4 regions of the Streptomyces sp. NPDC006314 genome follow, and region 1 is predicted to be linked to each of the others. Evidence: riboswitches for the same ligand, from Rfam matches in the RefSeq annotation. Region 1 holds a riboswitch; each other region holds the start of a gene.

What was found. A riboswitch is a leader RNA that binds a small molecule or an ion and turns the genes downstream of it on or off. The one in region 1 is predicted to bind cyclic di-AMP.
Positions count from the first base shown of each region.
Region 2: it holds a riboswitch for cyclic di-AMP, as region 1 does, so the genes downstream of both, ABZ079_RS20445 (transglycosylase SLT domain-containing protein) here and ABZ079_RS02475 (transglycosylase family protein) in region 1, are expected to answer to the same signal.
Region 3: it holds a riboswitch for cyclic di-AMP, as region 1 does, so the genes downstream of both, ABZ079_RS10175 (M23 family metallopeptidase) here and ABZ079_RS02475 (transglycosylase family protein) in region 1, are expected to answer to the same signal.
Region 4: it holds a riboswitch for cyclic di-AMP, as region 1 does, so the genes downstream of both, ABZ079_RS14430 (LysM peptidoglycan-binding domain-containing M23 family metallopeptidase) here and ABZ079_RS02475 (transglycosylase family protein) in region 1, are expected to answer to the same signal.

Region 1 is NZ_JBEXRL010000001.1:550,062-557,851, reverse strand. Features, by position in the region: gene ABZ079_RS02490 (nucleoside triphosphate pyrophosphohydrolase) at 1-505, shown strand, start outside; gene ABZ079_RS02485 (cytochrome P450) at 596-1,885, shown strand; gene ABZ079_RS02480 (transglycosylase family protein) at 2,043-3,125, shown strand; cyclic di-AMP (ydaO/yuaA leader) riboswitch at 3,302-3,474, shown strand; gene ABZ079_RS02475 (transglycosylase family protein) at 3,479-4,183, shown strand; gene eno (phosphopyruvate hydratase) at 4,488-5,774, shown strand; gene ABZ079_RS02465 (septum formation initiator family protein) at 5,875-6,351, shown strand; gene ABZ079_RS02460 (DUF501 domain-containing protein) at 6,400-7,005, shown strand; gene ABZ079_RS02455 (Ppx/GppA phosphatase family protein) at 7,002-7,790, shown strand, end outside.
Region 2 is NZ_JBEXRL010000010.1:184,019-191,808, reverse strand. Features, by position in the region: gene ABZ079_RS20460 (ATP-grasp domain-containing protein) at 151-1,395, shown strand; gene ABZ079_RS20455 (FAD-dependent oxidoreductase) at 1,441-2,643, shown strand; gene ABZ079_RS20450 (HAD family hydrolase) at 2,839-3,651, shown strand; gene ABZ079_RS20445 (transglycosylase SLT domain-containing protein) at 3,757-4,242, opposite strand; cyclic di-AMP (ydaO/yuaA leader) riboswitch at 4,246-4,427, opposite strand; gene ABZ079_RS20440 (polyprenyl synthetase family protein) at 5,132-6,142, shown strand; gene ABZ079_RS20435 (DUF2092 domain-containing protein) at 6,448-7,647, shown strand; gene ABZ079_RS20430 (ABC transporter ATP-binding protein) at 7,682-7,790, shown strand, end outside.
Region 3 is NZ_JBEXRL010000004.1:464,519-472,308, forward strand. Features, by position in the region: gene ABZ079_RS10160 (GNAT family N-acetyltransferase) at 1-2,556, opposite strand, end outside; gene ABZ079_RS10165 (HPr family phosphocarrier protein) at 2,733-3,014, shown strand; gene ABZ079_RS10170 (GntR family transcriptional regulator) at 3,217-3,903, opposite strand; gene ABZ079_RS10175 (M23 family metallopeptidase) at 4,102-4,857, opposite strand; cyclic di-AMP (ydaO/yuaA leader) riboswitch at 4,870-5,030, opposite strand; gene ABZ079_RS10180 (pitrilysin family protein) at 5,242-6,630, opposite strand; gene ABZ079_RS10185 (pitrilysin family protein) at 6,627-7,790, opposite strand, start outside.
Region 4 is NZ_JBEXRL010000006.1:413,904-421,693, forward strand. Features, by position in the region: gene ABZ079_RS14405 (MBL fold metallo-hydrolase) at 1-629, opposite strand, end outside; gene ABZ079_RS14410 (acyl-CoA dehydrogenase family protein) at 837-1,190, shown strand; gene ABZ079_RS14415 (Glu/Leu/Phe/Val dehydrogenase dimerization domain-containing protein) at 1,187-2,371, shown strand; gene ABZ079_RS14420 (TetR/AcrR family transcriptional regulator) at 2,897-3,517, shown strand; gene ABZ079_RS14425 (SGNH/GDSL hydrolase family protein) at 3,717-4,502, opposite strand; gene ABZ079_RS14430 (LysM peptidoglycan-binding domain-containing M23 family metallopeptidase) at 4,916-5,815, opposite strand; cyclic di-AMP (ydaO/yuaA leader) riboswitch at 5,820-5,983, opposite strand; gene ABZ079_RS14435 (alpha-galactosidase) at 6,285-7,790, opposite strand, start outside.

The sequences.
Region 1 (7,790 bases):
GGCGATCGAGGCCGGCGACCGCGAGGAACTGCGCGAGGAACTGGGCGACGTCCTCCTCCAGGTCGTCTTCCACTCCCGTATCGCCGAGGAGCACCCGGACACGCCGTTCTCCATCGACGACGTGGCCGGCGGCATCGTCGCCAAGCTCATCCACCGCCACCCGCACGTGTTCGGCGACGAGACGGCCGAGACGCCGGAGGACGTCAAGGAGCACTGGCTGCGCACCAAGGCCGAGGAGAAGCGGCGCACCTCGGTCACGGAGGGCGTTCCCCTCGGCCAGCCCGGGCTCGCCCTCGCCGCCAAGCTCGCGTCCCGCGCCCGCACGGCCGACCTGGACGTGCCGCTCCCGCAGGGGGAGGGCGTCGGCTATGAACTGCTCGCGCTGGCGGTCCGCGCCGAGGCGGCCGGCGTCGACCCGGAAGCGGCGCTGCGGGCGGCGGCACGGGTGTACCGGGACGCGATACGGGCGGCTGAGGGAACGGCACCGGACAAGGGGCAGGGGTAGCGGGGCCGGCCATCTGAGTCCGCCACGCAGCCCGGGCCTCCGGCCGCGCCCGCCAACGCCCCGCGGGGGGCGGCCGGATACCGTCGGGGGGTGACCGACCAGCCCCATCTCCCGACCACCCCGGACGCCGCGCCCGACCTCTTCACCTGGGAGTTCGCCGCCAATCCCTACCCCGCCTACGCCTGGCTGCGCGAGCACGCGCCCGTGCACCGGACACGGTTGCCCAGCGGAGTGGAGGCCTGGCTGGTCACCCGGTACGCCGATGCCAAGCAGGCCCTGGCCGACCAGCGGCTGAGCAAGAACCCGGCGCATCACGACGAGCCCGCGCACGCCAAGGGCAAGACCGGCATCCCCGGCGAGCGCAAGGCCGAGCTGATGACGCATCTGCTGAACATCGACCCGCCGGACCACACCCGGCTGCGCAGGCTCGTCAGCAAGGCGTTCACCCCCCGCCGTGTCGCCGAGTTCGCGCCGCGCGTTCAGGAGCTGACCGACCACCTCATCGACCAGTTCGCGCAGCGGGGCTCCGCCGACCTCATCCACGAGTTCGCCTTCCCGCTGCCCATCTACGCGATCTGCGAGATGCTCGGCGTCCCCCGGGAGGACCAGGACGACTTCCGGGACTGGGCGGGCATGATGATCCGGCACGGCGGAGGGCCCCGGGGCGGGGTCGCCCGGTCGGTGAAGAAGATGCGCGGCTATCTGGCCGAGCTGATCCACAAGAAGCGCGAGGCGCTGCCCGCCGAGCCCGCGCCCGGTGAGGACCTCATCTCCGCCCTCATCCGCGCCTCCGACCACGGTGAGCACCTCACCGAGAACGAGGCGGCCGCCATGGCCTTCATCCTCCTGTTCGCCGGCTTCGAGACGACCGTCAACCTCATCGGCAACGGCACCTACGCCCTGCTCACCCACCCCGAGCAGCGCCACCGGCTGCAGGAGTCCCTGGCCATGGGGGAAAGAGGCCTGCTGGAGACCGGCGTGGAGGAACTGCTCCGTTTCGACGGGCCGGTGGAGCTGGCCACCTGGCGGTTCGCCACCCAACCGCTCACCATCGGCGGGCGGGACATCGCACCGGGCGACCCGGTGCTGGTCGTGCTCGCCGCCGCCGACCGCGACCCGGAGCGGTTCGCCGACCCGGACGTGCTGGACCTCGCCCGCCGCGACAACCAGCACCTCGGCTACGGTCACGGCATCCACTACTGCCTCGGCGCGCCGCTCGCCCGGCTGGAAGGCCAGACAGCGCTCGCCACCCTGCTCACCCGCGTGCCCGACCTGCGGCTCGCCACGGACCCGGCCGAGCTGCGCTGGCGCGGTGGACTCATCATGCGCGGCCTGCGCACCCTGCCCGTGGAGTTCGCCCCGGTACCCGACAGGCCGTAGAACGCTAAACATGACAGGCGTTCAACTCTGTGATCTTCACGTGATCTGCGCGGCATGAACTTGTGACAAGTGATCGTCTGCCGATACGTTCACCCATCAGCGCGGCGACGGGCTCCATCCGCCGCGCCGGTCCTGCTGTCGCACGAAAGGCTTCCGCATGCTCTCCGGGAACGGTCGTCACCGTCGCCCCCGCCAGGCTCCGGCCCTCCTCGTCGCGGCCGGAGTGGCCGGCTCGGCCATCGCCATCCCGCTGCTCGGCGCCGCGAGCGCCCACGCGGCCGACGGCACCACGTGGGACAAGGTGGCCGAGTGTGAGAGCGGCGGTTCCTGGAGCGCGAACACCGGCAACGGGTACTACGGCGGCCTGCAGATCTCGCAGGACGACTGGGACAAGTACGGCGGCAGTCAGTACGCCGACAGCGCCGACCAGGCCAGCCGTTCGCAGCAGATCGCCGTCGCCGAGAAGATCCTCGCCGACCGGGGCACCACCCCCTGGACCACCTGCGCCCTGCTGTCCGGCCTGACGTCGAACTCCGGTTCCATGGACGTCGACACGGGGGTCGGCGGCTCCGGTGACACCGACGGTTCGAGCGACTCCTCCGGATCGGCCGGCAACTCCGACTCGTCCGGTCTCCCGGATTCGTCACCCTCCTCCGGTGGCGACTCCCCCTCTCCCTCCCCTTCCGGCTCCGACTCCCGCTCCGGCTCCGAATCCGGCTCGGACCCCTCCACCGGTCCGGCCGCCACGCCGACCCCCGACCCGGGCGAGGACGCCGCCACGGACCCCGGTACGGACACCGGCTCCACCGGTACCAACACTCGCAAGTCCGACAAGTCCACCCTGCCCGACACCGGAAACCCGCAGGGGGGTGACGGTGCGCCCACGGCCACCCCCAGTGTCGGCAACTCGGACAATTCCCAACAGAACGCCGGTTCCTGGAGCCTGGTCGACACCGGCGCCCTCGCCACTGGCGGACGTCACCGTGGTGAGAGTGCGGACGAAACCGTGACAAACGGTCAGAACGCCACTTCTCCCGGCCGTCACGCCTCCCGTGAACCGGGCACGTACACCGTCCGCGAGGGTGACTCACTCGCCTCCATCGCCGACTCCCTTGAGGTCGACGGCGGATGGCGTGCGCTCTATGCCGAGAACGAGGCGGCCATCGGTGCCGACCCGAACCGCATCACCGCCGGTCAGACCCTGCAAGTCGGTACCGAAACGGGCGATAAGCAGCGGTAGTTGACGCCCTGATTCGCGGCTGATGTCCGGTTTGGTGAAAGTGTGGGATGAGTCTCAGAAGCCCTGATCGTCTTTGAAATTCCGCCGATCACGTGTCTACGGTCGGGATCGCTCGTCACCACGAGCCCCGGCATTCGCAACGCCGAATCCTGCCAGCGGTTGCCCGGGAACAGTCGTCGCGTCAAGCGCCGTAGGCAGGAGCGGGGGACCCAAGGTAAGTGCCGGGACCAGCAGTTGAGCTGGCACCGGCTAGGGGTGAAGCCGCACCTCGCGCAAGCGGGAGTGCGGCCGGGCAACTCAACCGGCCCGAACCCGACAGCTCACCTCGCAGGCGTCGGTGAGGGGATCGATCCATGCTGTTTTCCGGCAAGGGCAAGCACCGTCGTCCGTCCAAGGCCGTCCGAGCCGTCGCGCTCGCCGGTGTCACCGGCGCCGCCGTCGCCGCCCCGCTGATGGCGGCCGGCAACGCCTCCGCCGCCACCGCCTCCGAGTGGGACGCCGTCGCCCAGTGCGAGTCCGGCGGCAACTGGTCCATCAATACCGGCAACGGCTACTACGGCGGTCTGCAGTTCTCCGCCTCCACCTGGGCCGCCTACGGCGGCACGCAGTACGCCGCGCAGGCCAACCAGGCCACCAAGGCGCAGCAGATCGCCGTCGCCGAGAAGGTCCTCGCCGCCCAGGGCAAGGGCGCCTGGCCGGTCTGCGGCACGGGCCTGTCGAGCGCCGCCTACAACGGCTCCGCACCGAGCAGCGGCTCCTCGAACGCCAACAGCTCCTCCTCGGGCGCCAGCACCAGCACCAGCACCCGCTCCACTGACGAGCAGGCCGCCTCCCGCTCCGCCGAGCGTCCGGCCGCGAGCAAGACCGTCACCACCCCGACCGGCAAGAAGGTCAAGAAGGGCGACGGCGAGTACAAGGTCGTCAAGGGCGACACCCTCAGCTCCATCGCCGCCGCGCACCACGTCCAGGGCGGCTGGGACAAGCTGTTCAAGCTGAACAAGGGCATCGTCGAGGACGCCAACCTGATCTACCCGGGCCAGCAGCTGCACCTGAAGTGACCGCTGGTCCCGGCCGGGAGCGCCGACCCTCACCGCAGGCGCGGGCACGCTGAAGGCCTCGTGAGGGTCCCCCGTCCCCACTGACTCCCCGCCCCGGTGCGTGTTCCCCCGTACGCACCGGGGCGGGGTTTTTGCTGCCTTCCCCCCACCCCCCTTTGTTTCAGGTAGAAACAAAAGGTACCGTCGGCTTGTCCACGGGGCGGTCGGTCGGTGGCCGACGCCCCGGGGACGGTTAGGCTCTAGTCGCAAGGCACAGCCGTAAGGCAGCCAGCCCCGCACTTCCAGCGTCACATCCAAGAAGGAGATGCTCGTGCCGTCCATCGACGTCGTCGTAGCCCGGGAAATCCTGGACTCCCGAGGCAACCCCACGGTCGAGGTCGAGGTCGGCCTCGACGACGGCAGCACGGGTCGTGCCGCCGTCCCGTCCGGCGCCTCCACCGGCGCCTTCGAGGCCATCGAGCTGCGCGACGGTGACCCCAACCGTTACCAGGGCAAGGGCGTCGAGAAGGCCGTCCTCGCCGTCATCGAGCAGATCGGCCCGGAGCTGGTCGGCTACGACGCCACCGAGCAGCGCCTGATCGACCAGGCGATGTTCGACCTGGACGCCACCGACAACAAGGGCTCCCTCGGCGCCAACGCCATCCTCGGCGTCTCCCTCGCCGTCGCCCACGCCGCCTCCGAGGCCAGCGACCTGCCGCTCTTCCGCTACCTGGGCGGCCCGAACGCGCACCTGCTGCCGGTGCCGATGATGAACATCCTGAACGGCGGCTCGCACGCCGACTCCAACGTGGACATCCAGGAGTTCATGATCGCCCCGATCGGCGCGGAGTCCTTCTCCGAGGCCCTGCGCTGGGGCACCGAGGTCTACCACACCCTCAAGAAGGTCCTGAAGAGCAAGGGCCTGTCCACCGGCCTCGGCGACGAGGGCGGCTTCGCCCCGAACCTCGGCTCCAACCGCGAGGCCCTCGACCTCATCCTCGAGGCCGTCAAGGAAGCCGGTTACGCCCCCGGCGAGCAGATCGCCCTCGCGCTCGACGTCGCCGCCTCCGAGTTCTACAAGGACGGCAAGTACCTCTTCGAGGGCAAGGAGCGCTCCGCCGCCGAGATGACGGAGTACTACGAGGAGCTGGTCGCGGCCTACCCGCTCGTCTCCATCGAGGACCCGCTGTTCGAGGACGACTGGGCCGGCTGGAAGATCATCACCGAGAAGCTCGGCGACAAGGTCCAGCTGGTCGGCGACGACCTGTTCGTCACCAACCCCGAGCGTCTCGCCCGCGGCATCGAGGAGGGCGCGGCCAACGCCCTGCTGGTCAAGGTCAACCAGATCGGCTCGCTGACCGAGACCCTGGACGCCGTCGAGCTGGCCCAGCGCAACGGCTTCAAGTGCATGATGTCCCACCGCTCCGGCGAGACCGAGGACGTCACCATCGCCGACCTGGCCGTCGCCACCAACTGCGGCCAGATCAAGACCGGCGCCCCGGCCCGCTCCGAGCGCGTCGCCAAGTACAACCAGCTGCTGCGCATCGAGGAGATCCTCGACGACGCCGCGGTGTACGCCGGCCGCAGCGCGTTCCCGCGCTTCAAGGGCTGACCCATCCCGGGTCACGCCTTAGCCAGTCGTACGTACGTCCCCGTACCCGGTCCCGTACCGTGTGCGGGGACGTACGCGCGTGTGAACGGGAGGCGGGAAGATGGCCGTGAAGGACCGTGACCGGTTCTCCACCGCGACCAGGCTGCGGCTGCTCGGCGAGCAGACGGCGGCCCGGGTCTACCGCTCCCAGACCAAGCGGCAGGCCCGCCGCTCCCGGCTCACCGGCCGCGCGGCGCTGCTCGCGCTGGTGCTGTGCACGATGATCGTCGCGCTCGCCTATCCCATGCGGCAGTACGTCTCCCAGCGCGCCGAGATCGCCCATCTGCAGCGGCAGCAGGAGCAGGCCCGCCAACGCGTCGAACAGCTGCGCGACCTCAAGGCGCGCTGGCAGGACGACGCGTACGCCCAGCAGCAGATCCGGCACCGGCTGCACTATGTGATGCCCGGGGAGACCGGATACGTCGTCATCGACCCGGACGCGGCCAAGCAGTCCCGCGCCGACCTCGGGGCCGCCCACCGGCCCTGGTACGCGAACGTCTGGGACGGGGTCGACAAGTCCGACGCCTCCGACCAGTAAGCCGGCCACCCGGCCGGTGACCGACAGAAAGCCACTCTGAAAGCAGTCATGGAAACGCCTCCGCCGCCCACTCCGCGCACCGAGCCCACCGACGCGGACGTCGAGGCCTTCAAGCAGCAGCTCGGCCGCCCGCCGCGGGGCCTGAGGGCCATCGCGCACCGCTGCCCGTGCGGTCAGCCGGACGTCGTGGAGACGGCACCCCGGCTGCCCGACGGCACGCCCTTCCCGACGACGTACTACCTGACGTGCCCGCGCGCCGCCTCGGCGATCGGCACGCTGGAGGCGAACGGCGTCATGAAGGAGATGACGGAACGGCTGGAGAGCGACCCGGAACTGGCCGCCGCCTACCGGGCCGCGCACGAGGACTACATCCGGCGCCGGGACGAGATCGAGGTCCTGGAGGGCTTCCCGAGCGCGGGCGGCATGCCGGACCGGGTCAAGTGCCTGCACGTGCTGGTGGCCCACTCGCTGGCCGCCGGGCCGGGCGTGAATCCGCTCGGCGACGAGGCCCTCGCGATGCTGCCGGAGTGGTGGCGCAAGGGCGCCTGCGTGACGCTGCCCGAGCCGCCGTCGGGCGAGGGGCGGCGGACGGAGACGACGGACGACGGCTCGGGCCACTTCTCCGCCGGGCCGGTCGAGGAGGACGAGAAGTGACCCGCGTCGCCGCCGTCGACTGCGGTACGAACTCCATCCGCCTGCTGGTCGCGGACGCGAACCCCGAGACGGGTGAACTCGTGGACCTGGACCGGCGGATGACGATCGTGCGGCTCGGCCAGGGTGTCGACCGCACCGGCCGGCTCGCGCCCGAGGCGCTGGAGCGGACCTTCGCCGCCTGCCGTGAGTACGCCGAGGTCATCAAGGAGCACGGCGCCGAGAGGCTCCGCTTCGTCGCCACCTCCGCCTCCCGGGACGCAGAGAACCGGGACGACTTCGTGCGGGGGGTCGTCGACATCCTCGGGGTCGAGCCGGAGGTCATCAGCGGTGACCGGGAGGCCGAGTTCTCCTTCACGGGAGCGACCAAGGAACTCAAGGGCCGCGACGACCTCACCAAGCCCTACCTGGTGGTGGACATCGGCGGCGGTTCCACCGAGTTCGTCGTCGGTGAGGACCACGTACGGGCCGCGCGGTCCGTGGACGTCGGCTGTGTGCGGATGACCGAACGGCACCTGCTGCACGACGGCAAGGTGAGCGACCCGCCCACCGAGGAGCAGATCGCCGCCATGAGGGCCGACATCGAGGCCGCTCTGGACCTCGCCGAGCAGACGGTCCCGCTGCGTGAGGCGCACACCCTGGTCGGCCTCGCCGGCTCGGTCACCACCGTGTCCGCGATCGCCCAGGACCTCCCCGAGTACGACTCCGCGCGCATCCACCACTCCCGCGTCTCCCACGACCGGGTCCGCGAGATCACCGAGTGGCTGCTGCGTTCCACGCACGCCGAG
Region 2 (7,790 bases), on a different contig from region 1:
CCGATCGATGACTAAAGAGTTCGCAATGTCCAGTAGGACCTTGTCGGAGGCGGTAATTCCGGCTTAGCGTCCTTTGGGGGACACGGACGGGGTTGGTCCGTTCCATTGGGGGGACACGTGGGGGGACCCGTGGCCGGAAGCGCCGGCAGTGTGCCGTTCGAGGCCGACCGTGACGTGCCGGGGCTGATCGTCAAGGTCGGCGACTACCCGCTGCACCACGGCGGCGTCGGCGCGATCCGCAGTCTGGGCCGCCTGGGCGTGCCCATGTACGCGGTCACCGAGGACGCGTACACACCGGCGGCCTCCTCGCGCTACCTGAAGAAGGCGTTCGTGTGGCCGACGACCGGCGCGGAGGACCCGGCTCATCTGGTCGAGGGCCTGCTGCGCATCGGCCGCCGGATCGGCCGCCCGACCGTCCTGATCCCGACGGACGAGGAGGCCGCCGTACTGATCGCCGAGCACCAGGACGGTCTGGCCGGTTCCTTTCTCTTCCCGCGGGTCGATCCCGCGCTGCCCCGCCGGCTCGCCAGCAAGCAGGGGCTGCACGAACTGTGCGTGGAGCACGGCATCGCGAGCCCTTCGGCCGTGTTCCCGCACTCGTACGACGACATCGTCGTCTTCGCCGACACGGCCCGCTTCCCGGTGGTGGCCAAGAACCGTGAGGCGTTCGTCCGGCGCAGACAGCCGGCCGTGAACGGCACCACGAGGATCGCCACCCGCGAGGGCCTGCTCACACTCGCCCGGGGCTGGGGCGAGGAACCCGGCGTGATCCTCCAGGAATACCTGCCGCGCGAGGAGGCCGAGGACTGGATCGTGCATGCCTGTTTCGACCGGGACTCCAGCCCCCTCGCGCTGTTCACCGGAGTCAAGGTCCGCTCCTGGCCGCCGCACGCGGGCATGACGGCGCACGCGTACGTCGTCGACAACCCGGAACTCGCCGACCTCGCCGCTCGTTTCATCAAGCAGATCGGCTTCAGCGGCATCATCGACCTCGACCTGCGCTTCGACCGGCGCGACGGACAGTACAAGCTCCTCGACTTCAACCCGCGCATGGGCGCCCAGTTCCGGCTCTTCGAGAACGAGTCGGGTGTGGACGTGGTCCGTGCGATGCACCTGGATCTGACCGGCCGCGCCGTTCCCGAGGGGGAACAGCGCACCGGTCACCGCTACATCGTGGAGAACATCGACCTTCCCGCCCTCCTCGCCTACCGCCGCAGCGGCTACACGACGCCGCACGCGCCGGCGAAGGCGAGCGGGACGGAGCTGGCCTGGCTCGCGGGTGACGACCCGCTGCCGTTCCTCACGATGCTCGCCCGCTTCGTGCGCCCGGGCGCGAAGCACCTCTATCAGCTGTGGCGGACCAACCACCGCGGCAACGGCACATCCACGAAGTAGGCAAGGCCACGAAGGTGGCGCACCGTGTCTCTGGGGAGGGACTTCGTGATTCGACCGGTTGCAGTCGTCGGGGCCGGGCCGTTCGGCCTGTCCACCGCCGCCCATCTGCGGGCGCGCGGCATCCCCGTCCGCGTCTTCGGTGACCCCATGGTCAGCTGGCGCGACCACATGCCCGAGGGCATGCTTCTGAAGTCGACCCCCGTCGCCTCGAACCTCGACTGCCCGCAGCCCGGCCACACCCTCGCCGACTACTGCGACGCGGCCGGCATCCGCCGCCTGGTCACCGACGAGGACATCATCCCGGTGGAGACGTTCATCGCCTACGGCGAGTGGTTCCAGCAGAAGCTCGTCCCCGACCTGGAGCGGGTGCGTGTCGTCTCCGTCGACCGTGACAAGAGCGGCGGCTTCGAACTCAAGCTGGACTCGGGTGAGTCGTTCACCGCGCGCGCGGTCGTCGTCGCCACCGGTCTGTCCGGCCTGGCCCATCTCCCGGCGGAGTTGGCCGAAGCGGCGGCCGACGGTCCCGCTCCGACGGGCCCGGTCTCGCACAGCGCCCAGCACCACGACCTCGGCCGGTTCGCCGGCAAGGAGCTGATCGTGATCGGCGCGGGCCAGTCCGCGCTGGAGACGGCGGCGCTCGCGGCCGAGGCGGGCGCCCGGGTGCGGGTGGTCGCGCGCGGGCGCGGCCGGGTCGCCTTCGGCGCCCCGCCCTGGGACCAGCCCAGGTTCCGCCCCGAGTCCCCGTTCGGCCGTGCCTGGTCGCTGTGGGCGCTCAGCCGCTACCCGCACCCTTACCGCTACCTGCCCGAGACCACCCGTCACTACCTGGTCCGCCGGGTCCTCGGTCCGCTCGGCGCCTGGTGGCTGCGCGAGCGCTTCGAGAGCAGCGTGCAGGTCCAGGAGATCGAGCGGCTCGTGGCCGCCGAGGCCCCGGACGGCAGCCCCGTCCTCACCGTCCGCTCCCTCGGCGGCCGGACCGGGCGGATCACCGCCGACCACGTCATCGCCGCCACCGGCTACCGCGTCGACATCGCGGCGATGGACTTCCTCGGCCACGGGCTGCGCACCCGGCTCGCGGTGAGCCGCGGCACCCCGAAGCTCGGCCCCGGCTACGTCTCCTCCGAACCCGGCCTGTACTTCACCGGTCTCCCGGCGGCGTCCTCGTACGGCCCGGTGATGCGCTTCGTCTGCGGCACGGAGTTCGCCTCCCCCCGCCTGACGAAACACCTGGCCGCGGCCCACGGCTGACTTCTTCGCGGGGAGGCCGACCACTACGGCGAGAAGCAGTCGTCCGCGCCGGCTCTCCCCGTCTCGCTCACCGACACCTCCCTCCGCAGCACCTCCACCATCAAAGGGGCGGCAGGCACCACTGGGGGCCGAGCAGCACGTAGTGCGGGGAAAGGACGATGAGTCGGCCGGGCGCGGTGTCCGTATTCTCTGATCATGGCACCCTCCCCCGCGTATGCACTGATCGCCACCGACCTGGACGGGACGCTGCTGCGCGGCGACGACACCGTCTCCGACCGGTCGCTGGCCGCGCTCGCGCGGGTGGCGCGGGCGGGTGCCCGGCACCTGGTGGTGACGGGCCGACCGGCCCCGCGGGTGCGGCCCCTGCTGGCCGACCTGGGCTGCACGGGGCTCGCGGTGTGCGGACAGGGCGCTCAGGTCTACGACGCCGCCGCCGACCGCCTGCTGTGGTCGGTCCGGCTGGACCGGGAACTGGCCGAGACCGCGCTCGGCAAGATCGAGGCAGAGGTGGGACAGGTCCACGCGGCCGTCGACCAGGACGGCGTGGACGGGCTTACGCTCATCGAACCCGGGTACCTGATGCCGCACCCGACCCTGCCCGCGGTACGGGTCGGCCGACGCGACGACCTGTGGTGCGAGCCCATCAGCAAGGTGCTGCTGCGTCACGCCGACCTGTCCGACGACGAGTTGGCGGCCGTCGCGCGCGCGGTGGTGGGCTCGCTGGCGACCGTCACCATGTCGGGGCCGGGGACCGTGGAGCTGCAGCCGTGCGGGGTGACCAAGGCGACCGGGCTGGCGCTGGCCGCCGAGCGGCTCGGGATCCGCCCCGAACAGGCCCTGGCCTTCGGGGACATGCCGAACGACATCCCGATGTTCGACTGGGCCGGACGCGGGGTCGCCATGGCCGACGCGCATCCCGAACTCAAGGCGGTGGCCGACGAGATCACCTTGTCGAACGAGGACGACGGCATCGCCGTCGTCCTCGAAAGACTCTTCCCGACCGACTGACCGGGATTTCAGTACGCCGCCGTCGGCCCGGGGCCGGTGCGCGCCGGTCCGTCAGGTGCCGGAGCGCACCGGTCCGCCGAGTGTCAGGCGCCGGCCCGCCGTGGGTCAGTACGCGCCGAACACGTTGTCGATCGACCCGTACCGCGCGGCCGCGTAGTTGCAGGCGGCGGTGATGTTGGCGACCGGGTCGTAGATGTTGAACGACGTTCCGGCCACGTGGTAGGCGTTGAAGGTCGGGTCGATGACCTGGAGCAGGCCCTTGGACGGGATGCCCTTGGCCGCGTTGGAGTCCCAGAGGTTGATGGCCATCGGGTTGCCCGACGACTCCCGGATGATGTTGCGGTAGATGCCGTTGTAGGTACCGGGGATGCGCTTCTCGGCCATGATCGCGAGCGACTCGCGGATCCAGCCGTCGAGGTTGTTCGGGTATCCGGCGGTGGTGGTGGCCGCGGTGGTCGTGGTGCCGGCCGCGGAGGCGCTGGTCGCGCCGATGAGCGGCAGCGCGAGGACGGCGGCGCCGGTGCCGACGGCGGCGAGGGCGCGGACGATGCGGTTGTTCCGGGTGCGGCGGTACTGAGTGGCAGCAGGCATGGGGAAGTTCCTCTCCGTCGCCTGCGAGGTGAGCTGTCGGGTTCGGGCGGGGAGGTGCCCGGCCGCGCCCCGAAGGAGGCACGGCTTCACCCCTAGCCGTTCCGGTGCGGCACGTGCCGTCCGGTCCAGCGGCTTACCTGGGTCCCCCGCTCCTGCCGTACGAATGAGTTCGTCGATGGGTTACGCGGGCGGCGGCAGGATTCGGCGTTCCGCCCGACGGCCCGGAACGTATGCGAGAGCACATGTCGGGAACAAGTACTGGATTCATACAACGCACTATTTGACCTTGATCTGTGCCGTATGAGGCACTTGATCCTTTGCGGTCGCCAACTCTCAACTGGCCGATGCCGCAAGGGGAAAGCGGTCCATGGGCGGAGGGTGCGGCCCATGGCGGCGCGTGACCCAATTCACGAAATAGCAAAATGCAGTAAATCAGACATGGGGGATTCAGGTGATTCGCGCCTGAGTTCGGGTGGCGGTCGAGCCCGTGCCGCAGCGCCCCTCGTTCTCGTAGTGGTGGCGACCTGCGGAGGGGGCGGTGTGCGGAGGGAGGTGGGCCGTCTGGGCGGATTCGGGTGGATGGGGGTGTGATCATGTGCCCGTGGCGCCGGCCGGGGTGGCGATGGCGGGTTCCTCGGCTGTGGCGCGGGCGTTACTCCGCTCACCCCGCGGTTCGCGACAAAACGCGCAGGTTCGGATTAAGTCAGTGAATGTCTCTCCTTACCAGCTCATCGGAACCATATCGGTCACGACCCGATACCGCCCGGGCTGGACCGGTGGGCGCTATCGGTGATCGAAAGGGGACCGGATACGCTGACTTGAGTGATGGCAGCGACCTATCGACAAACCGTGTAATCGCCAGCAGACACCAGCAGACAGGAGACCCCTCGTGACCGTCGTCGGGCCGTTCGGGCTGAGCGTGCGGGACCAGGCTCTGGAAGCCGATGTCCAGGTCGGATTGGCGGCTGTCGAGGAAGGCTTGCTCGAGGCCACCAAGAGCGAGGTCCCGTTCATCACGGAGGCCGCACAGCACCTCGTGCGAGCCGGCGGGAAGCGGTTCCGGCCGCTGCTCGTGATGCTCGCGGCGCAGTTCGGCGACCCCTACGCGCCGGGCGTGGTGCCGTCGGCCGTGGTCGTGGAGCTGACCCACCTCGCCACCCTGTACCACGACGACGTCATGGACGAGGCGGCCGTGCGGCGTGGCGTGGACAGCGCCAACACCCGCTGGGGAAACTCCGTCGCGGTCCTCACCGGCGACTTCCTCTTCGCGCGCGCCTCCCAGATCCTCGCCGACCTGGGCCCCGAGGCGGTCCGGGTACAGGCCCTCGCCTTCGAACGGCTGGTCACGGGCCAGATCCTGGAGACCGCCGGCCCCTCGGACGGCCGTGACCCGGTCGAGCACTACCTGGACGTGCTCGGCGGCAAGACGGGCTCCCTGGTGGCGGTCTCGTGCCGGTTCGGCGCGATGATGTCCGGCGCCGACGACACGGTCGTCGACGTACTCACCCAGTACGGCGAACGGCTCGGGGTCGCCTTCCAGCTCGCGGACGACGTCCTGGACATCGCCTCCGACTCCCACGAGTCCGGCAAGACCCCGGGCACCGACCTGCGCGAAGGCATCCCCACCCTGCCCGTGCTCCGGCTGCGCGAGCGTGCCGCCCGGCTCGGGCTGCCCGAGGACATCGCGCTGTGCGAGCTGCTGGACTCCGACCTCAGCGACGACGCCCGGCACGCCGAGGCGCTGACCGCGCTGCGCGCGCACCCCGCGCTGGAGCAGGCCCGCCGGGACACCGTCCGGTACGCGGAGGAGGCACGGGGCGCGCTGGCGCCGCTGCCGGAGTGCGATGCCAAGGCGGCCCTGCTCGAGCTGTGCGACGCGGTGGTGCACCGCGCCGGCTAGCTCCGCCGGCTAGCCCCGCCGGCCCCGCCGGGGCAGCGCATTCGGACGGTGCTCCTCCCGCACGGTTCCCGCAGCTCGGTCGTACGGCCGCGGTGCGACCCCTACGGGTCGGGGGAGCTGCCGCCCCTGCGTGTCATACCGCAGGCGGACACGGAGTTGCCTCCAAGGTCTGACGCTTCCTCATGGCTGATTTGGTCAGATGGAAACCACAGGAAATCACCACTCCTCACCGATTCGGGTGAGAATGGCGGCTCAGGTGGACCAGCGTGAGGAAAGCCGCCGCCGACGACGGAGGTAAGGCACACATGGCACCGTACGAATCCGACGACGCAGTGGGCGCCGCGTGGGACGAGGACGTGCGCTCCGGCCGCCGCAAGGCCGCCCGGTACGCCGTCCCGGTCGCGGTGGTGGGGGTGGCGGCGGCCACGATCGGGCTGGTCCCGGCGCTCGCCGACTCCGGTGACCCCGATTTGCCCAGGATCAGCGCACAGCAGCTCATCGAGAAGATCGCCAAGTCGGACGTGCAGCAGTTGTCCGGCACCGTGAGGATCAGCACCGACCTGGGTCTGCCCAACCTCGGCGGCCTGGAGAGCGGCATCGCCTCCAGGGCGGCGGAGGGCTCCGGCGACGGCTCCTCCGCCGACCCGCAGTCCAAGCTCACCGAACTGGTCACCGGCTCGCACACCCTGCGCGTGGCGGCCGACGGCCCGGACCGGCAGAAGCTGTCCCTGCTGGAGCAGGGCGCCGAGTACAGCCTCATCCACGACGGCAAGGACGTGTGGGGCTACGACAGCAAGAGCAACGAGGTCTACCACTCCACCGCGGCCGGCTCCGGCAAGGACCGCAAGGCGGAGCCGCCGGCCACGCCCAAGGACTTCGCCGACGAGGCCCTGAAGTCGGTGGACGACACCACGTCCGTCACGGTCGACGGCACCGCGCAGGTCGCCGGCCGCGACGCCTACAAGCTGCTGATCAAGCCCAGGCAGTCCGGCACCACGGTCGGCGCGATCAGCATCGCCGTGGACGCGAAGACGGGTCTGCCGCTGAAGTTCACGCTGACCCCGAAGAACGGCGGCGCAGCCGTCGTTGACGCCGGCTTCACCCAGGTCTCCTTCGCCGAGCCGGCCGCCTCCACCTTTGACTTCACCCCGCCCAAGGGCGCGAAGGTCACCGAGGAGGACAAGGAGGCCAAGGCGCGGGAGCACGCCCCGAAGGCCGGCGAGGACTTCGGCAAGGGCCTGGACGGGGCCACGGTCCTCGGCAAGGGCTGGACGTCCGTCGCCACCTTCGACACCGGCGCCGAAGGCGGCCTGCCGACCGGCGCCCAGGGCGGTGACCTCGGCGGCTTCCTCGGCTCGCTCGGGGACAAGGTCTCCGGCACGTTCGGCAAGGGCACGGTCTTCTCCACCCGCCTGGTCAACGCCCTGATCACCGACGACGGCAAGGTCTACGCCGGCGCGGTGACCAAGGACGCCCTCGTGAAGGCGGCGGACGCGGGGAAGTAACCCTTCCTGGGCACGACCGATCGAGGGGGAGCCGATGGACGCACCGTCCGCCACGCAGCGGGAGGAGCGTGACCCGGAGGACGCGTCGGAGCGTGAACCGGGGGACGCGCGGGCGGGCGTCATCGCCACGCGCGGCCTCACCA
Region 3 (7,790 bases), on a different contig from region 1:
CGCCATGTCCCCGAGCAGTTGCGAGGCGGCCCCGGCGAGCCCGAAGGACAGCACGGCACCGGCCGCCGGGTCGATCACCGCGCGGACGACCGTGTCGACCCCACGCGGTGCCATGCCCTGCACCACCGGCCGCAGCTCCTCCGGCTTCCCGAACAGTTCGGTCAACTCGGCGTAGGCCCGGCGCAGTTGGTCCTCGTCGGCGAGGTCCAGCCGTACGCCGCCCAGGTCGGCCCGGTGCCTGAGGTGCGGGGCGGTCGCCTTGAGGGCCACCGGATATCCGAGGGCGCGGGCGGCCTCGGCGGCGGCGTCCGGGGTGGGCGCGGGGAACGCCCGGCGGACGTGGACGCCGTACTTCACGAGCAGCTCGCAGGTCTCCGCGGCGGGGATCGTGAGTCCCTCCCCGCGCGCGAGCAGCTCGCCGATCAGCCGGGCTGCGCCCTTCTCGTCGATGTCGTCGTACTCCGGCACCTTCCCCGGGTCCGTGGCCTCCCGCCGCCACTGCCCGTACCTGACGGCTTCGGCCAGGGCACGGACGGCGCGTTCGGCAGCGGGGTAGGCGGGGATCAGCCGGGTGCCTTCGGGGGGAGGGTCCTTCAGGCCGGCTTCCGCGGTGGGCAGTCGCTCCGCGGGGCCGGACGGGTGGGCACCGTCCGCAGCGCCGGGTGCCTTGCCGGCGGCCTGCGGTGCGGTGCTGGCCGCAGCCGACAACGCCTCCGCAAGCCCTCCGAGTTCCACATGCACCACCAGCACCGGCTTGCCCGGCACCGCGGCCGCGGCCGACCGCAACGCCTGTGCCAGCTGCGCATCCCCGGGCGAACCCTCACCGATGGCAGGGATGGCGGTGACCACGACGGAGTCGCACGTGTCGTCGGCCAGCGCCCGCGCCAACGCCCGGTGGAAGTCCTCCGCCGTCGCCCCGGTCGTCAGGTCCAGCGGGCGCGACGGCCGCAGCCCCTCGGCGAGGCAGCGGTCGTACGTCAGCACGCCCAGGGACTCGGAGTTGCCGAGGATCGCCACGCGCGGCCCGGCGGGCAGCGGCTGCCGGGCGAGCAGCAGGCCCGCGTCGACCAGTTCGGTGATCGTGTCGACCCGGATCACCCCGGCCTGCCGGAGCAGCGCGGAGACGGTCGCGTGCGGCAGCCGTGTGGCGCGCACCGCGTGGCCCTGCGGTGCGGCCCCCGTCCCCTGCACCACGACCAGCGGCTTGGCCGCCGCCGTCCGCCGGGCGAGCCGGGTGAACTTGCGGGGATTGCCGATGGACTCCAGGTACATGAGGACGACGTCGGTCTCGGGGTCGTCGTACCAGTACTGGAGGACGTCGTTGCCGGAGACGTCGGCGCGGTTGCCGGCGGAGACGAAGGTGGACACGCCTGTGACGCCGGTGACCCCTCCCCCGCGCCGGTGCAGCCGGGACAGCAGGGCGATGCCGATGGCGCCGGACTGGGCGAACAGCCCTATGCGGCCGGGGCGGGGCATCTCCGGGGCGAGGGACGCGTTCAGTCGGACGTCCGGGGCGGTGTTGATGATCCCGAAGGCGTTCGGACCGACGATCCGCATGCCGTACGCGCGCGCGTGCCGGACGAGGGCCCGCTGCCGTTCGCGCCCCTCGGCGCCGCTCTCGGCGTATCCGGCGGAGAGCACGACGAGCCCCTGGACTCCGTGCTCGCCGCACTCGGCGACCACCGCGGGCACGTGCTCGGCGGGTACGGCGACGACGGCGAGGTCCACAGGTCCCTGGATGTCCCGCACCGAGCGGTACGCCGGCACCCCGTCGACCTCCTTGAGGTCCTCGGGGAAGACCCTGTTCACGGCGTGCAGACTGCCGGCGTAGCCGGCGTCCCGGATGTTGCCGAGGATGCTGCGGCCCACCCCTCCGGGGGTGCGGCCGACGCCGACGACCGCCACGGAGCCGGGCACGAGGAGCCGTCGTACCGAGCGGGCCTCGGCGCGCTGCTCCCGCGCGCGTTGCACGGCGAGGGAGCGGTCGGTGGGTTCGAGGTCGAACTCCAGGCGTACGACACCGTCCTCGAAGCTGCGCTTCTGGGTGTAGCCCGCGTCCGTGAACACCTTGATCATCTTGTTGTTGGCGGGCAGCACCTCGGCGGCGAAGCGGCGGATGCCCCGCTCGCGGGCGACGGCCGCGATGTGCTCCAGCAGGGCGGAGGCGACTCCGCGGCCCTGGTGGGCGTCCTGCACGAGGAAGGCGACCTCGGCCTCGTCGGCCGGCGCGGAGGCGGGCATCCCGTCGGCGCCGATACGGTCATAGCGTACGGTGGCGATGAACTCGCCGCCGATGGTGGCCGCGAGTCCCACCCGGTCCACGAAGTCGTGGTGCGTGAAGCGGTGGACGTCCTTGGCGGACAGCCGGGGGTACGGCGCGAAGAAGCGGTAGTACTTCGACTCGTCCGAGACCTGCTCGTAGAAGCTGACCAAGCGGCCGGCGTCATCAACGGTGATGGGCCGTATGCGCGCGGTACCGCCGTCGCGCAGCACCACGTCAGCCTCCCAGTGGGCGGGGTACTGGTGCCGGTCCTGCCGGTCCGCCGAGGTCTGCATGGGCCCCAGAGTACGGCTCGCGTACGACAACGGCGCGAGGCAGTCTGTGGAGGACGGACGCCGGACCGAGGCCGCGGTCCGGCGGCACACCGGAGGGGACGAAGGTCCGCTCCGGGCACGCTTCGCGATATGGGAAACTGGTCTAGACAACCCTGAAGACTGAAGGGCAGCAACACATGGCTGAGCGCCGCGTCAACGTCGGCTGGGCCGAGGGCCTCCACGCCCGTCCCGCCTCCATCTTCGTCCGAGCCGCCACGGCCGCAGGCGTCCCGGTGACGATCGCCAAGGCCGGGGGCAACCCCGTCAACGCGGCCTCCATGCTGGCCGTCCTGGGCCTGGGCGCCCAGGGCGGCGAGGAGATCGTCCTGGCCTCAGACGCCGAGGGCGCGGACGCCGCCCTGGACCGTCTGGCCAAGCTGGTCGCCGAGGGCCTGGAAGAGCTGCCCGAGACCGTCTGAGCGCCTCGCGCGCTCACGCCCAAGCCGCGTCGGCCCTTCGGGGCGGCGCGGCTTCGGCATATGCGCCGCACGCTCCGCTTCCATTCGCCGCTGATTTACGGCGTCCGCGTGCGGCGGCACTCACGAATTACGGCACAGCAGAATGAAGGCAGCGGAAAATACCCCGCCCCCGAATAACCCTTCTTTGTATACGGCGCCCGTGTTAATGCCGCTGGCCCGAGATGTTTACGGCATGTTGCGAAGTCCTCACACGCTCCGCGGCACCGGAAAAGCGAAGGCGGTGCGCGGCCGCCGCGCGCTCGGTGTGCAGCGCCGTGACCGCCCGCGCGCGATCGCCGTCGCCGCGCGCCACCGCGTCCACGATCGCGCCGTGCTCCACCCAGGACTCCAGCGGGCTCGGTGGCGCCTCCACCGCGTACATCCAGGCGATCTTGTGGCGCAGCTGGGTGAGCATCGAGGTCAGCGAGGGGCTGCCGGAGGCCTGGGCGAGCGTCTCGTGGAACCAGGCGCCGAGCGAGCGCAGATCCTCGCTGTTACCCCTCCTGGCCCGCTCCTGGCCCAGCCGTACCAGGCCCCGCAGCACCTTGAGATGGGCCTCCGTGCGCCGCTGTGCGGCCCGCGCGGCCCCGAGCGGTTCCAGGAGCATGCGCATCTCCAGCAGGTCGGCGGCCTCCTGCTCGGTGGGCTCGGCCACGCACGCGCCCGCGTGCCGGCGGGTCACCACGAAGCCCTCCGCCTCCAGGGTGCGCAGGGCCTCGCGGACGGGGACGCGCGAGACGCCGTAGCGGCGGGCCAGGACTTCCTCGGTGAGGCGGCTGCCGCGCCCGTAGACACCCGCGACGATGTCGTCCCGGATGGCCGTGCACACCGAGTGCGCCGGAATACGCATGACCGACCTCCGCCTTAATCCCCGTGAAACGTCGACGATGGACGTGTGTTCCGTGACTCTATTGCAATGAGCGGGAATTTCCGACGGCGGGCCGGAATCCATGGATATTTTTTGGACAGCGGATCCGGCGGACACTGCGAAAAACGGCGAAAGCCCCGGCTCGGTGAGCCGGGGCTTCGCATGCCGTGCGCGGGGGCGTCAGACGTTCACGCCGTGCTCGCGGAGGTAGGCGACGGGATCGATGTCGGAGCCGTAGTCGGGAGTCGTACGGGCCTCGAAGTGGAGGTGCGGGCCGGTGACGTTGCCGGTGGCGCCGGACAGGCCGATCTGCTGGCCCGGGGTGACCTTCTGGCCCACGGTGACACCGATGGACGACAGGTGGCCGTACTGGGTGTACATGCCGTCGGCCATCCGGATCACGATCTGGTTGCCGTACGCGCCGCCCCAGCCGGTGGAGACCACGGTGCCGGAGCCGACCGCGTGGACGGACGTGCCGCTGGCCGCGTGGAAGTCGATGCCGGTGTGCGACCCGGAGGACCACAGGGAGCTGCTGGCCCGGTAGGCGGTGGAGACGAAGGAGTGCGCGATCGGGCCGACGAAGGCGTTCAGGCGCTTGCGTTCGGCCTCGCGGGCTGCGCGGGCCTGGGCCTCACGCTCCTGCTTGACCTTCTCCGCGGCCGCCTTGGCCGCGGCCTCCTCGGCCGCCTTCTGCTGGGCGGCCTGCTTCTGGGCGGCGGCCTGCGCGTCGATCTGCTCGGCCACGTCGTCGCTCACGGTGAGGACGGGCGTGAGACCGGTCTGCTCCGCGGGGTTCTCGGCGGCGAGCGCCGGAGAGGCGGCGAGGGTGCCGATGACACCGGTGGTGGTGAGGGCCGCGATACCGGCCGCCTGAGCGGTGGTCCGCTTGACCCGGCCGGGCTTGCGGTGCTTCCCGGTGGCGCACATGAACGCCATGAAGTGGCTGGTCCTTTCCTTCCCTCTCGCCTACCGGGTTAGCTGACGGGTTCGGAGCAGGAAGGTCTCCTACGGGCCCCCTCGCGCTCGCGCGGGCGCCCGATTCACCCCAGGGACGATGGGTCCCCGGCTCCCCTGGCTCGCGCCGTACGGGGACTCGGCGATGACTGTCCGGTGCCGCGGGTGCGGCGCACTGCCTGACGAACAGCCCGGATGACGCTACGAAAGCCTGCCTTCAATCCTCAAACGAATCCGGGATTTTGTAGCGCATCCCACAGGGCAGACAGGCAACCTCCGCCCCAAATCGGGCATCTGTGGGAGCGAGTGGAACAGCAGAGGGCCCTGACGACCCATAGGTCGTCAGGGCCCCACGCGCGCGTGCCGCTACTCCGCGGCGACGACGGTGACTTCGCCGATGCCCAGCGCCTCGACCGACGCCTTGATCTGGGCCGCGTCACCGACGAGGACGGTCACCAGCCGGTCCACCGGGAAGGCGTTGACGGCGGCCGCGGTGGCCTCCACCGTGCCCGTCGCGGCCAGCTGCTGGTACAGCGTCGCCTGGAAGTCGTCGGGCAGATGCTGCTCCACCTGGTCGGCAAGGGTGCTCGCGACGGCCGCCGCCGTCTCGTACTTCAGCGGCGCCACCCCGACCAGGTTCTGCACGGCGACGTCCCGCTCGGCGTCGGTCAGGCCCTCGGCCGCGAGGGTGCGCAGCACCTTCCACAGGTCGCCCAGCGCCGGGCCGGTGTTGGGGGTGTCCACGGAGCCGCTGATGGCGAGCATCGAGGCGCCGGTGCCGTCCGGGGCGGACCTCAGGACCTGCCCGAAGGCGCGCACGCCGTAGGTGTAGCCCTTCTCCTCGCGCAGGACGCGGTCCAGGCGGGAGGTGAGGGTGCCGCCGAGGCAATAGGTGCCGAGCACCTGGGCGGGCCACACGCGGTCGTGCCGGTCCGGGCCGACCCGGCCGATGAGCAGCTGCGTCTGGACGGCGCCGGGCCGGTCCACGATGACCACGCGCCCGGTGTCGTCGGCGGTCACCGGCGGCACGGGCCGGGGCTCGCCCGGGGTGCCGTTCCACGCGCCCAGGGTGTCGCCGAGCAGCGCGTCCAGGTCGACCCCGGTGAGGTCGCCGACCACGACCGCGGTGGCCGTGGCCGGGCGCACGTACCGGTCGTAGAAGGCGCGTACGGCCCCCGCGTCGATCTTCTCGACGGTCTCCTCGGTGCCCTGGCGCGGGCGGGACATACGGGAGGTCGCCGGGAACAGCTCCTTGGAGAGTTCCTTGGCCGCCCGGCGGGCGGGGCTGGCCAGCTCGTGCGGGATCTCGTCCAGGCGGTTGCGGACCAGTCGCTCGATCTCGCTCTCGGCGAAGGCCGGCGCGCGCAGGGCGTCGGCGAGCAGGCCGAGGCCCTTGGGCAGGCGGGAGGCGGGCACCTCGAGGCTCAGGCGCACACCGGGGTGGTCGGCGTGCGCGTCCAGCGTGGCCCCCGCGCGCTCCAGCTCGGCGGCGAACTCCTCGGCGGAGTGCTTGTCCGTGCCCTCGGAGAAGGCGCGCGCCATGATCGTGGCGACGCCGTCCCGGCCGGCCGGCTCGGCGTCCAGGGGCGCGTCCAGCAGCACCTCGACGGCGACGACCTGCTGGCCGGGGCGGTGGCAGCGCAGCACCGTCAGGCCGTTGTCGAGCGTGCCGCGCTCAGGGGCCGGGAACGCCCACGGCCTGGCCTCGCCCGGCTGCGGCTGGGGGTGGAAGTCCATTGCGGCGAGCTCGGTCACTTGGCCGTCTCCTCGTTCTCGTTACCGGCCTCTACGGTCGCTTCCTGCTCCGGATCCTCCGGGATCTCGGCGTCCTCGACGGCCTCCGGGGACTTCGGCTCGTAGACGAGGACAGCGCGGTTGTCGGGGCGCAGGCGGGCCTTGGCGACCTCCTGCACCTCCTCGGGGGTCACCTCCAGGACGCGCTGGACGGCGGTGAGGGCGAGCTGCGGGTCGCCGAACAGGACGGCGTAGCGGCACAATTCGTCGGCGCGGCCGGCGACCGTGCCGAGCCGGTCCAGCCACTCGCGCTCCAACTGGGCCTGGGCGCGCTCCATCTCCTCCGGCGTAGGGCCCTCCGCGGCGAACCGGGCCAGCTCCTCGTCGATGGCGGCCTCGATGACCGGCACCTCGACGTCACCGGAGGTCTTCACGTCCAGCCAGCCCATCGAGGGCGCGCCGGCCAGGCGCAGCAGACCGAAACCGGCCGCGACGGCCGTACGGTCGCGGCGCACCAGCCGGTTGTACAGGCGGGAGGACTCGCCGCCGCCGAGGACGGTCAGGGCGAGGTCGGCCGCGTCCGCCTCGCGCGTGCCGTCGTGCGGCAGCCGGTAGGCGGCCATCAGGGCGCGTGCGGGGACCTCCTCGACGACGACCTCGCGCAGCTGCTCGCCGATGATCTCCGGCAGGGAGCCGTCGCGGGGCTGGGGCTTGCCGTCGTGGGACGGGATCGACCCGAAGTACCTCTCGATCCAGGCGAGGGTCTGCGCGGGGTCGATGTCGCCGACCACGGAGAGCACCGCGTTGTTCGGCGCGTAGTAGGTGCGGAAGAACTGGCGCGCGTCCTCCAGGGTGGCCGCGTCCAGGTCCGCCATCGAGCCGATGGGCGTGTGATGGTAGGGGTGGCCCTCCGGGTACGAGAGGGCGGTCAGCTTCTCGAAGGCGGTGCCGTAGGGCACGTTGTCGTAGCGCTGGCGGCGTTCGTTCTTGACGACGTCCCGCTGGTTCTCCATGGACTCGTCGTCGAGGGCGGTGAGCAGCGAGCCCATGCGGTCGGCCTCCAGCCAGAGGGCGAGCTCCAGCTGGTGGGCGGGCATGGTCTCGAAGTAGTTGGTCCGCTCGAAGCTGGTGGTGCCGTTGAGCGAGCCACCGGCGCCCTGCACCAGCTCGAAGTGGCCGTT
Region 4 (7,790 bases), on a different contig from region 1:
CCGACCTTGGTGGACTCGTGCCAGTCCAGTTCGCGCAGCCGGTCCGGGGAGACGCCCCAGTGTTCGAGGTGGGCACCCACACCGAGCGGCACGGCGAACACGGTGTCCGTGCCGGCCAGCGCCTTGATGGTGGGCAGGTCCAGGTGGTCGTAGTGGTCGTGCGAGATCACGACCACGTCGACCTCGCCGAGCGCGGCCAGCGGCAGCGGCACGGGGTGCAGCCGCTTCGGTCCGGCGAAGGGGAACGGGGAGCAGCGCTCGCCCCAGACGGGGTCGAACAGGACCCGGTGGCCGTCGATCTCCGCGAGCACGCTGGAGTGGCCGATCCAGGTCAGCCGCAGTCCCGTGGCGGGTGGGCCGGCCAGGTCGGCGAAGGTCGTGGGGTGCACCGGGACGGTGCCCTTCGGGGCGCGCATGGGCCGGGTGTCCTTGTCGAAGAACACCTTCGCGAAGTCCAGCGCGGAACCGGAGGGCCGGGTGCGCGCGGCTCCGCCGGGGTTCTGGAAGACACCGTCCTTGAAGTGCGGAGAGCGACGGATGCGTGCCAGGCGCTCACCGTCCGGGTCCGCGCCGAAGGCCGCGGGCCGCAAGCCGCGGAGCCCGGAGCTCAGGGAACGCAAACCGGTCACGGTACCTCCAGGGGAGTGGCTGAGGCTCTCCATTATGGTCGGCCCCTCCGACAGCCCGGGGCCGCCGGGGCCGCCCTCCGGCCCCGGCGGGCGCCATCGAAGATCCGTTCAGCACGTTGACAGGGTGCGGATCGGCGGCTCCGCATACTGACCCATGATTCAGTAACTCGCATCCCGGCTCCCTCCGCCGACCGCCCCCGGCCGCCTTTGGACGGTCCCGGGGAGGCCGGCGTCGAGACGCCCTGTGGCCCGTGGCGCAAGGCCGCCGAGGTGGGCATCACCGGCTGCGCGCAGCGGCAGGAGGGCGGCGGGGGCGGCTTCCCCGGCGCGTTCTCCCAGCGCCTCGTCCAGGAGGAGCCGAGCGTGGACGACCTGGGCATCGGCGACCTGCTCCGTTCCAACGGCTTGCTCGCGGGCCGCGTCCTCGAATGCGGCGCGAAGGAGCGGAAGCAGCGGTGGCTGACGCCGCTCACGGACCCTGACACCCTGGCGCGCACCCTCACCGAGGCCCTCGACCGGCCCGGCGCCGCTCTGATCACCGTCCCCGAGGAGACCCCATGACCGCCCCCGCCCCCCTGATGTCGCTGGTCTGGACCGACCATGTCACCGGCCGCCAGGGCTTCCTGGTCGTGGACCGGCTGGTGCGGGGTGTGGCCAGCGGAGGGCTGCGGATGCGTCCCGGTTGCACGCTGGGGGAGGTGGCGGGGCTCGCCCGCGGCATGACGATGAAGGAGGCCCTGCACTACAACCCCGGGGGCCGCTACGTCCCGCTCGGCGGCGCCAAGGGCGGCCTCGACTGCGATCCCCGGGCGCCGGAGGCCTACGGACTGCTGGTGCGCTATCTGCGTGCCATGCGGCCGTACATCGAGAGCTCCTGGACCACCGGCGAGGACCTGGGCCTGACCCAGGACCTGGTGGACCGCGCCGCGACCGAGGCGGGCCTCATCTCCTCCATCCAGGCGGTGTACCCCTTGCTGGACGACGAGGCGGCGGCCCGCAAACGGCTCGCGGACGCCTTCGCGGTCGAGGTGGACGGCATCGGCCTGGGTGAGCTGGCCGGAGGCTGCGGAGTCGCCGAGTCGGTGCTCGCGGCCTTGGACCGGGCGTCGGTGCCGTACGCGGGCGCCCGGGTCTCCGTGCAGGGCCTCGGCACGATGGGCGGGGCCACCGCGCGCTTCCTCGCGCGCGCGGGCCTGACCGTGGTGGCGGTCGCCGACATCAAGGGCACGATCGCCAACCCGGCGGGGCTCGACATCGAGACGCTGCTCGCCGCGCGGGACGCCTACGGCAGCGTCGACCGGCACGTGCTGCGCTGCGGCGACCGGGAACTGCCCGGTGACGCCTGGCTGTCCGCTGAGGCCGAGGTGCTGGTGCCGGCGGCCGTTTCGTACGCGATCGACACCGCCGCCCAGGAGGGGATCGGCGCCCGCTGGATCGTGGAGGCCGCCAACATGCCCGTGCTGCCGGGGGCGGAGGCGCTGCTGGCCGCGCGCGGGGTGACGGTACTGCCGGACGTGGTGGTCAACTCCGGCACCAACGCGTGGTGGTGGTGGACCCTGTTCGGTGACATCGGTGCGGACGCCGACGAGGCGTTCTCGCACATCCGGCGCTCGATGCGCGCCCTGATCGGCCTGATGCTCGACCGTGCGGAGGCCGACGGTACGACCCCGCGCGCGGCCGCCCACGCCCTGGTGACCGACCGGCTGCCGGTGATCGCGGAACGCTTCGGGTGGTACCGGTGACGGGCGACAACGCCGTCTCCCCGGGCGCACCGGCACGGTCGACGTGACGGCCGGACTGCCCACGGGCTCGCGCGTCGACATGACCGGCGCCTGGTCCCCGGTGCTCGACGAGGGCCGGCTCGGCGAGGCTCGCGTGAAGACCTCGTCCGCTGTAGGACGTCCGCAGTCGCGGACCTCCTACAGCGCCATCGAGGTCGGCATCCGCGAGGGCACCGCCGCCCGGCTCGACGTCAGCTCCGACGAGGCGGTTCAGAGCCGGCCGATCATGCGGTTGAAGAGGTTGCGTCGGCGGCTGCGTGCCAGTCTCCGTACTGGCGTCGTCGCCGGGTGGGCGTTGGTCCCGGCCGACGCCCGGGCCCGACCGACGCCTCGCAAGCCGTTCGTGGCACCGGCACACCCAACCGGCCCCGGTCCGTGCGGGCGTCCTGTCTCCCGGGTGACCGAAGGTGCCGCCGACCCCACTCGAACAGCCCGAGGAAACGGGTCCCTTCGACGCCGCCCTTCCCAACGGATTAGGGTGACCGCGTGGCGAGAGTGCGGTTGAGCGTGGCCGAGCGGCGGGAGGAGCTGCTGCGGGCCGCCATCGAGCAGATCGAGGCGCGGGGCGTGGCGGCGGTCAGGATCGCCGACGTGGCCGCGGCGCTCGGGGTGAGCAACGCGCTGGTGCTGTACCACTTCTCGACCAAGGAGAAGCTGGTCGCCGCCGCGTTCACCTACGCGGCCAAGGACGATCTCACGCGTCTGCGCAAGCTGCTGGGGCGCAGGACGTCCGCGCTGCGCCGGCTGCGGGCGGCGGTGCGCTGGTACGCGCCGACCGGTCAGGCCAAGGGCTGGCGGCTGTGGATCGAGGGCTGGGCGGTGGCCCTGCGCGAGCCCGCCCTTCGGGAGGTCACCCGGGACCTGGACAAGCAGTGGAAGGCGGCGATCGCCGAGGTCATCGCCGAGGGCGTGGCGGCGGGCGAGTTCACGTGCGCCGACCCGGCCGGTGCCGCGCTGCGGCTGACCGCGTTGCTCGACGGGCTCGCGGTGCAGCTGACGTCGTACCCGGGCGGGGTGCCGCGGTCCCGGGCGCAGGTGTGGGTCGACGAGGCGCTCGCCCGGGAACTGGGGCTGGACCGGCAGGCGTTGACCGAGCGGGAGCGGTGAGCGCTCCACACGGGTCGGACGCGATCGTCGTTTGTACCGGTTGACCGGCCGGTCGGCCGACTCCGCCCCGGCCCGGCTCGCCGACCGGCTCGGCCGTCACCTGGATCGCCGGTCGGACACAGCCGCGGTCTGGAACGACGCCCGGATACGGCCCTGCCCCGGATCACGGCATGCGTGGTCCGGGGCAGGGCCGGCGGCGTCAGGCCACGGAGGTGATCCGCAGCTTGATGTCGTCCGGCGACAGGGTTCCCTTGGCCGTCACATGGTCACCGGAGGACTCGCCGCGCAGCCGTCGGCCGATCCACGGGACGAGGTACTCGCGGGCCCACTGGACGTCGTCGCGGCGGACCTCCAGGGTGCCCCGGGGCGGCAGCGGCGGCCACGGCTGCTCCGGGTCGGCCGGGACGTCGAGGCCGAGGACCTGCCCGGCGCGCAGCGCCACGCGGGTGTGCCCCTCGGGTGAGAGGTGGAGCCGGTCGTTGTCCCACGCCCGGCGGTCCTGAACCGACTTGAGGGACCACAGGTCGAGCACGGGACAGCCGTACCGGTCGGCGATCGCGCGGACGTGCCCGTTGTAGGTGGCGATCTTGCCGCGCAGGTGCTTGAGCACGGGAACGCCTCGGGTGTCGAAGCCGGTCGTCACCATCACCGTGCCCGCGACCTCGGCGAGCCGGGCCACGGCGCGCTCGAACCGCTCGGCCACCTCGTCCGGGTCGGTGCCGGGTCGGATGATGTCGTTGCCGCCGGCACAGAAGGAGACCAGATCCGGGGCCAGTCTCACGGCCTTGGGGAGCTGGTCGGCCACGATCTGGTCCAGCAGCTTCCCGCGCACGGCGAGGTTGCTGTATCGGAAGTCGCCCTCGGGACGCCGGTCGGCGAGGAGTACGGCGAACCGGTCGGCCCAGCCCACGAATGCCCCGTCGGGGCCGAGGTCGCCGACGCCCTCGGTGAAGCTGTCCCCCACCGCCACGTACGACCCGATCACTGATCTGTTGTCATTCTTCGAATCGTCTGCCACGTCGGACCATGATTCACCTTCGGATGTGGCTTACGCGACCGTAGGCCGGGGTTGACTACCGGTGAGATGAGACACCCTTAAATAGTTTGCCAATTCAGGAATTCGGCTGCCCTCGGACGTGTTGGGTATGTGATCGCCACACCCGGAAGCCGGTGGCACTGAAGTGGATCCGCACGATCCGGAAAGCGAAGTACCCACCGGCCGGTTCGGGACGAGCAGGGGCTCCGCGCGGATCGCCTCCCCTGTCGACACTCCGGGCGGGACCGCCACATGGCCGCAGGGAGCCGGACCATGCCCGGACACACCGAAGGCCGGACCCGGGGATCGTGGGTCCGGCCTTCGGAGGCGTGTCAGGCGGGGAATGCCGGGCGGGGCGGTCCTCAGCCGACGGCCACGCCGTGCTGGCGGAGGTAACCGAGCGGGTCGATGTCGGAGCCGTAGTCCGGCGTGGTGCGGATCTCGAAGTGCAGGTGCGGGCCGGTCACGTTGCCGGTGGCGCCGGACAGGCCGATCTGCTGGCCCGCGGTCACGGTCTGGCCGGCCGAGACGGAGAGCTGCGAGAGGTGGGCGTACTGGGCGTAGTAGCCGTCGTTGAGCTTGATGACGACCTGGTTGCCGTAGGCGCCGCCCCAGCCGGCGGAGACGACCGTGCCCGCGGCGACGGCCTTGAGGGAGGTACCGGTCGGGACGACGAAGTCGACCCCGGTGTGGTGGCCGCTGGACCACATGCTGCCGGCCACGTGGTAGCCGGTGCCGATGGTTGCGCCGGTCACCGGGAGGGTGAAGCCGGTGGCGGTGGCCGTGGAACCGGAGGACTTGGCCGCCGGGGCCGCCTGCGCCGGGGAGGGCTTCGAGGCCGCCGGCGCCTGCTGCGGGGCGGACTCGGCGCGGGTCTGCGCGGCCTTCTTGCCGAGCGTGAGTTCCAGGCCCGGGCGGATCAGCGCCGGGTCGGCACCGATGGCCTGCCGGTTGTCGTCGTAGAGCTGGTGCCAGCCGCCGCTGACGTGCTGCTGGTCGGCGATCGCCGAGAGGCAGTCGCCGGACTTCACCGTGTAGGTGCGCACAGCGGAATCCGGTTGCGCGGCCGCCTTCTTCACCGTGGCGGGAAGGGACTGCACGGTCTTTCCGGAAACTGACTGCGCGGGGGTGGCGGCGTGCGCTCCGGTGGCCCCGATGAGCGGGAGGGCCAGCGCGGCGCCGCCGGTTCCGGCGACGGCGAGGGAGCGGGAGCGGGAAAAACGCGGGGTCTTGGGACGTCGGTGCTTACCCTTAGCGGGCATGGCGCATTCCTCTCCGACGCCTGCGAGGTCAGCTGTCGGGTTCGGGCTGGAGCTGCCCGGCCGCGTTGGATCGCGACTTCACCCCTAGCCTGTCGCGGAGACCGGACAGGCAGTCGTACCTGGTGGGTCCCCCGCTCCTGCCGAACGCGGGTCAAGTGTGTGGGGACTCCGGGCGGCGGCAGGATTCGGCGTTCCGTCCGGATTGGTGGCGAACGTAGGCGAGCGAGACCTACGGAAACAAGCAGCCGGTCCCCGCCGTTCGCGTTTCCGGAGACCGAAGGCGGACCGGCCCGGTCACCCTGCGTGAATTCCCGCCCTCTGCGCCCTTCATTTTCCCTTCACTTCTTGAGAATTACGTGGACATGACGTGCGACGCTCGGTCACCGATATGACCCTCCTCACGCGTCACCCACCACCGGCCCTTACAAGGCGGCGAGTTGTAACGAAGCCGCCAATTCGGGCAGAAGGCTCAGATGCGGCACAGTCGGAGAACCGTCGCATCCAGGTCTCCCTTCAGGCCGGTGCGCAGCCCATGGTGCAGCAAGACGGCTCCTCGAAACACTTCGCCCGTTTCGCGGCATTCATACGATGCTGTCGGGTCGAGTCCACGCAACCGCACCGCCGGCACCGGTTCGCCGTAGCTCTGCGCCTGCAGCCAGGCGAGGACCACCGCCTCGTCCGCGAGGACGTACTGGACGGCGCTCAGGCCGCCCGCCGGGGGGCGCAGCCGGTACAGCTCGCCGCGCTGGACGACCGGGCGGATCTCCTTGTACAGCTCCACCCACCGCCGGGCCTCGGCCAGTTCCTCCTCGCTCCACTCCGTGAGGTCACCGCCGACACCGAGAACGCCGGCCATGGCGCTGACGAAGCGGAACCGCAGCGAGCTGACCCGGCCGTTGAGCTGTGTGTTCGGGCTGTCGGTGACCCAGGCGGCCATCACCCGGGCGGGGTGGATCTGGGTGAAGCCGTGCTGGATGGCGAGCCGGTCCAGCGGGTCGGTGTTGTCGGACGTCCACACCTGGTCGGTGCGGCTCATCATCCCGAGGTCGATCCGGCCGCCGCCCCCCGAACAGGACTCGAAGGCGACCCCGGGGTGCGCCGCGCGCAACCGGTCCAGCAGCGTGTACAAGGCCCGGACGTGGTCGGCCCACAGGCGCTGCGGGTACGGCTCACCGGGCCAGCCGGCGTCGGTGAAGCAGCGGTTGAAGTCCCACTTCACGTAGTCGATCGGGGCGTTGCTGAGCAGTGCGTCCAGCTGCCCCCACAGGTATTCCCGGACGTCCTCGCGGGCGAGGTTGAGGACGAGCTGGTTGCGCAGTTCCGTCCGCTTACGTCCCGATTGGTACTGGACCCAGTCGGGGTGGGCGCGGTACAGGTCGCTGTCCGGGTTGACCATCTCGGGTTCGACCCAGATGCCGAACCGCATGCCGAGGCCGTGCACCCGGTCGGCGAGAGGCTTGAGGCCGTGCGGGAAGCGGTCGGGGTTCGGAGTCCAGTCGCCGAGCCCGGCGCGGTCACTGGTACGGGCGCCGAACCAGCCGTCGTCCACCACGAACAGCTCGACGCCGATCTCGGCGGCACGGCGGGCGAGGGCGGCCTGCTGCTCCTCGGAGATGTGGAAGTTCGTCGCCTCCCAGGAGTTGAAGAGGACGGGCCGGTCCTGCTCCGCGTCCGGGATGACGTACGCGCGCTGATAGGCGTGCCAGACACGGCTCGCGCCCCCGAAGCCGCCGTCGCTCCACAACCCCGCGAAGACGGGGGTGGTGTACGACTCCCCCGGCTGCAGGAGCAGCAGGCCGGAGTCGTCGTAGCCGGCGCCGCCGGTGATCTGTACCCGGGCGTCCGGGAGTTGGGCGACGGCGATGCGCCAGGAGCCGGACCAGCCGAGCGCGCAGCCGTAGACCTCGCCGCGCTCCTCGGTGGCGTCGGTGTCGAGCGCGACCCAGGGCAGGTGCTGGTGGCCGGTGTGGCCGCG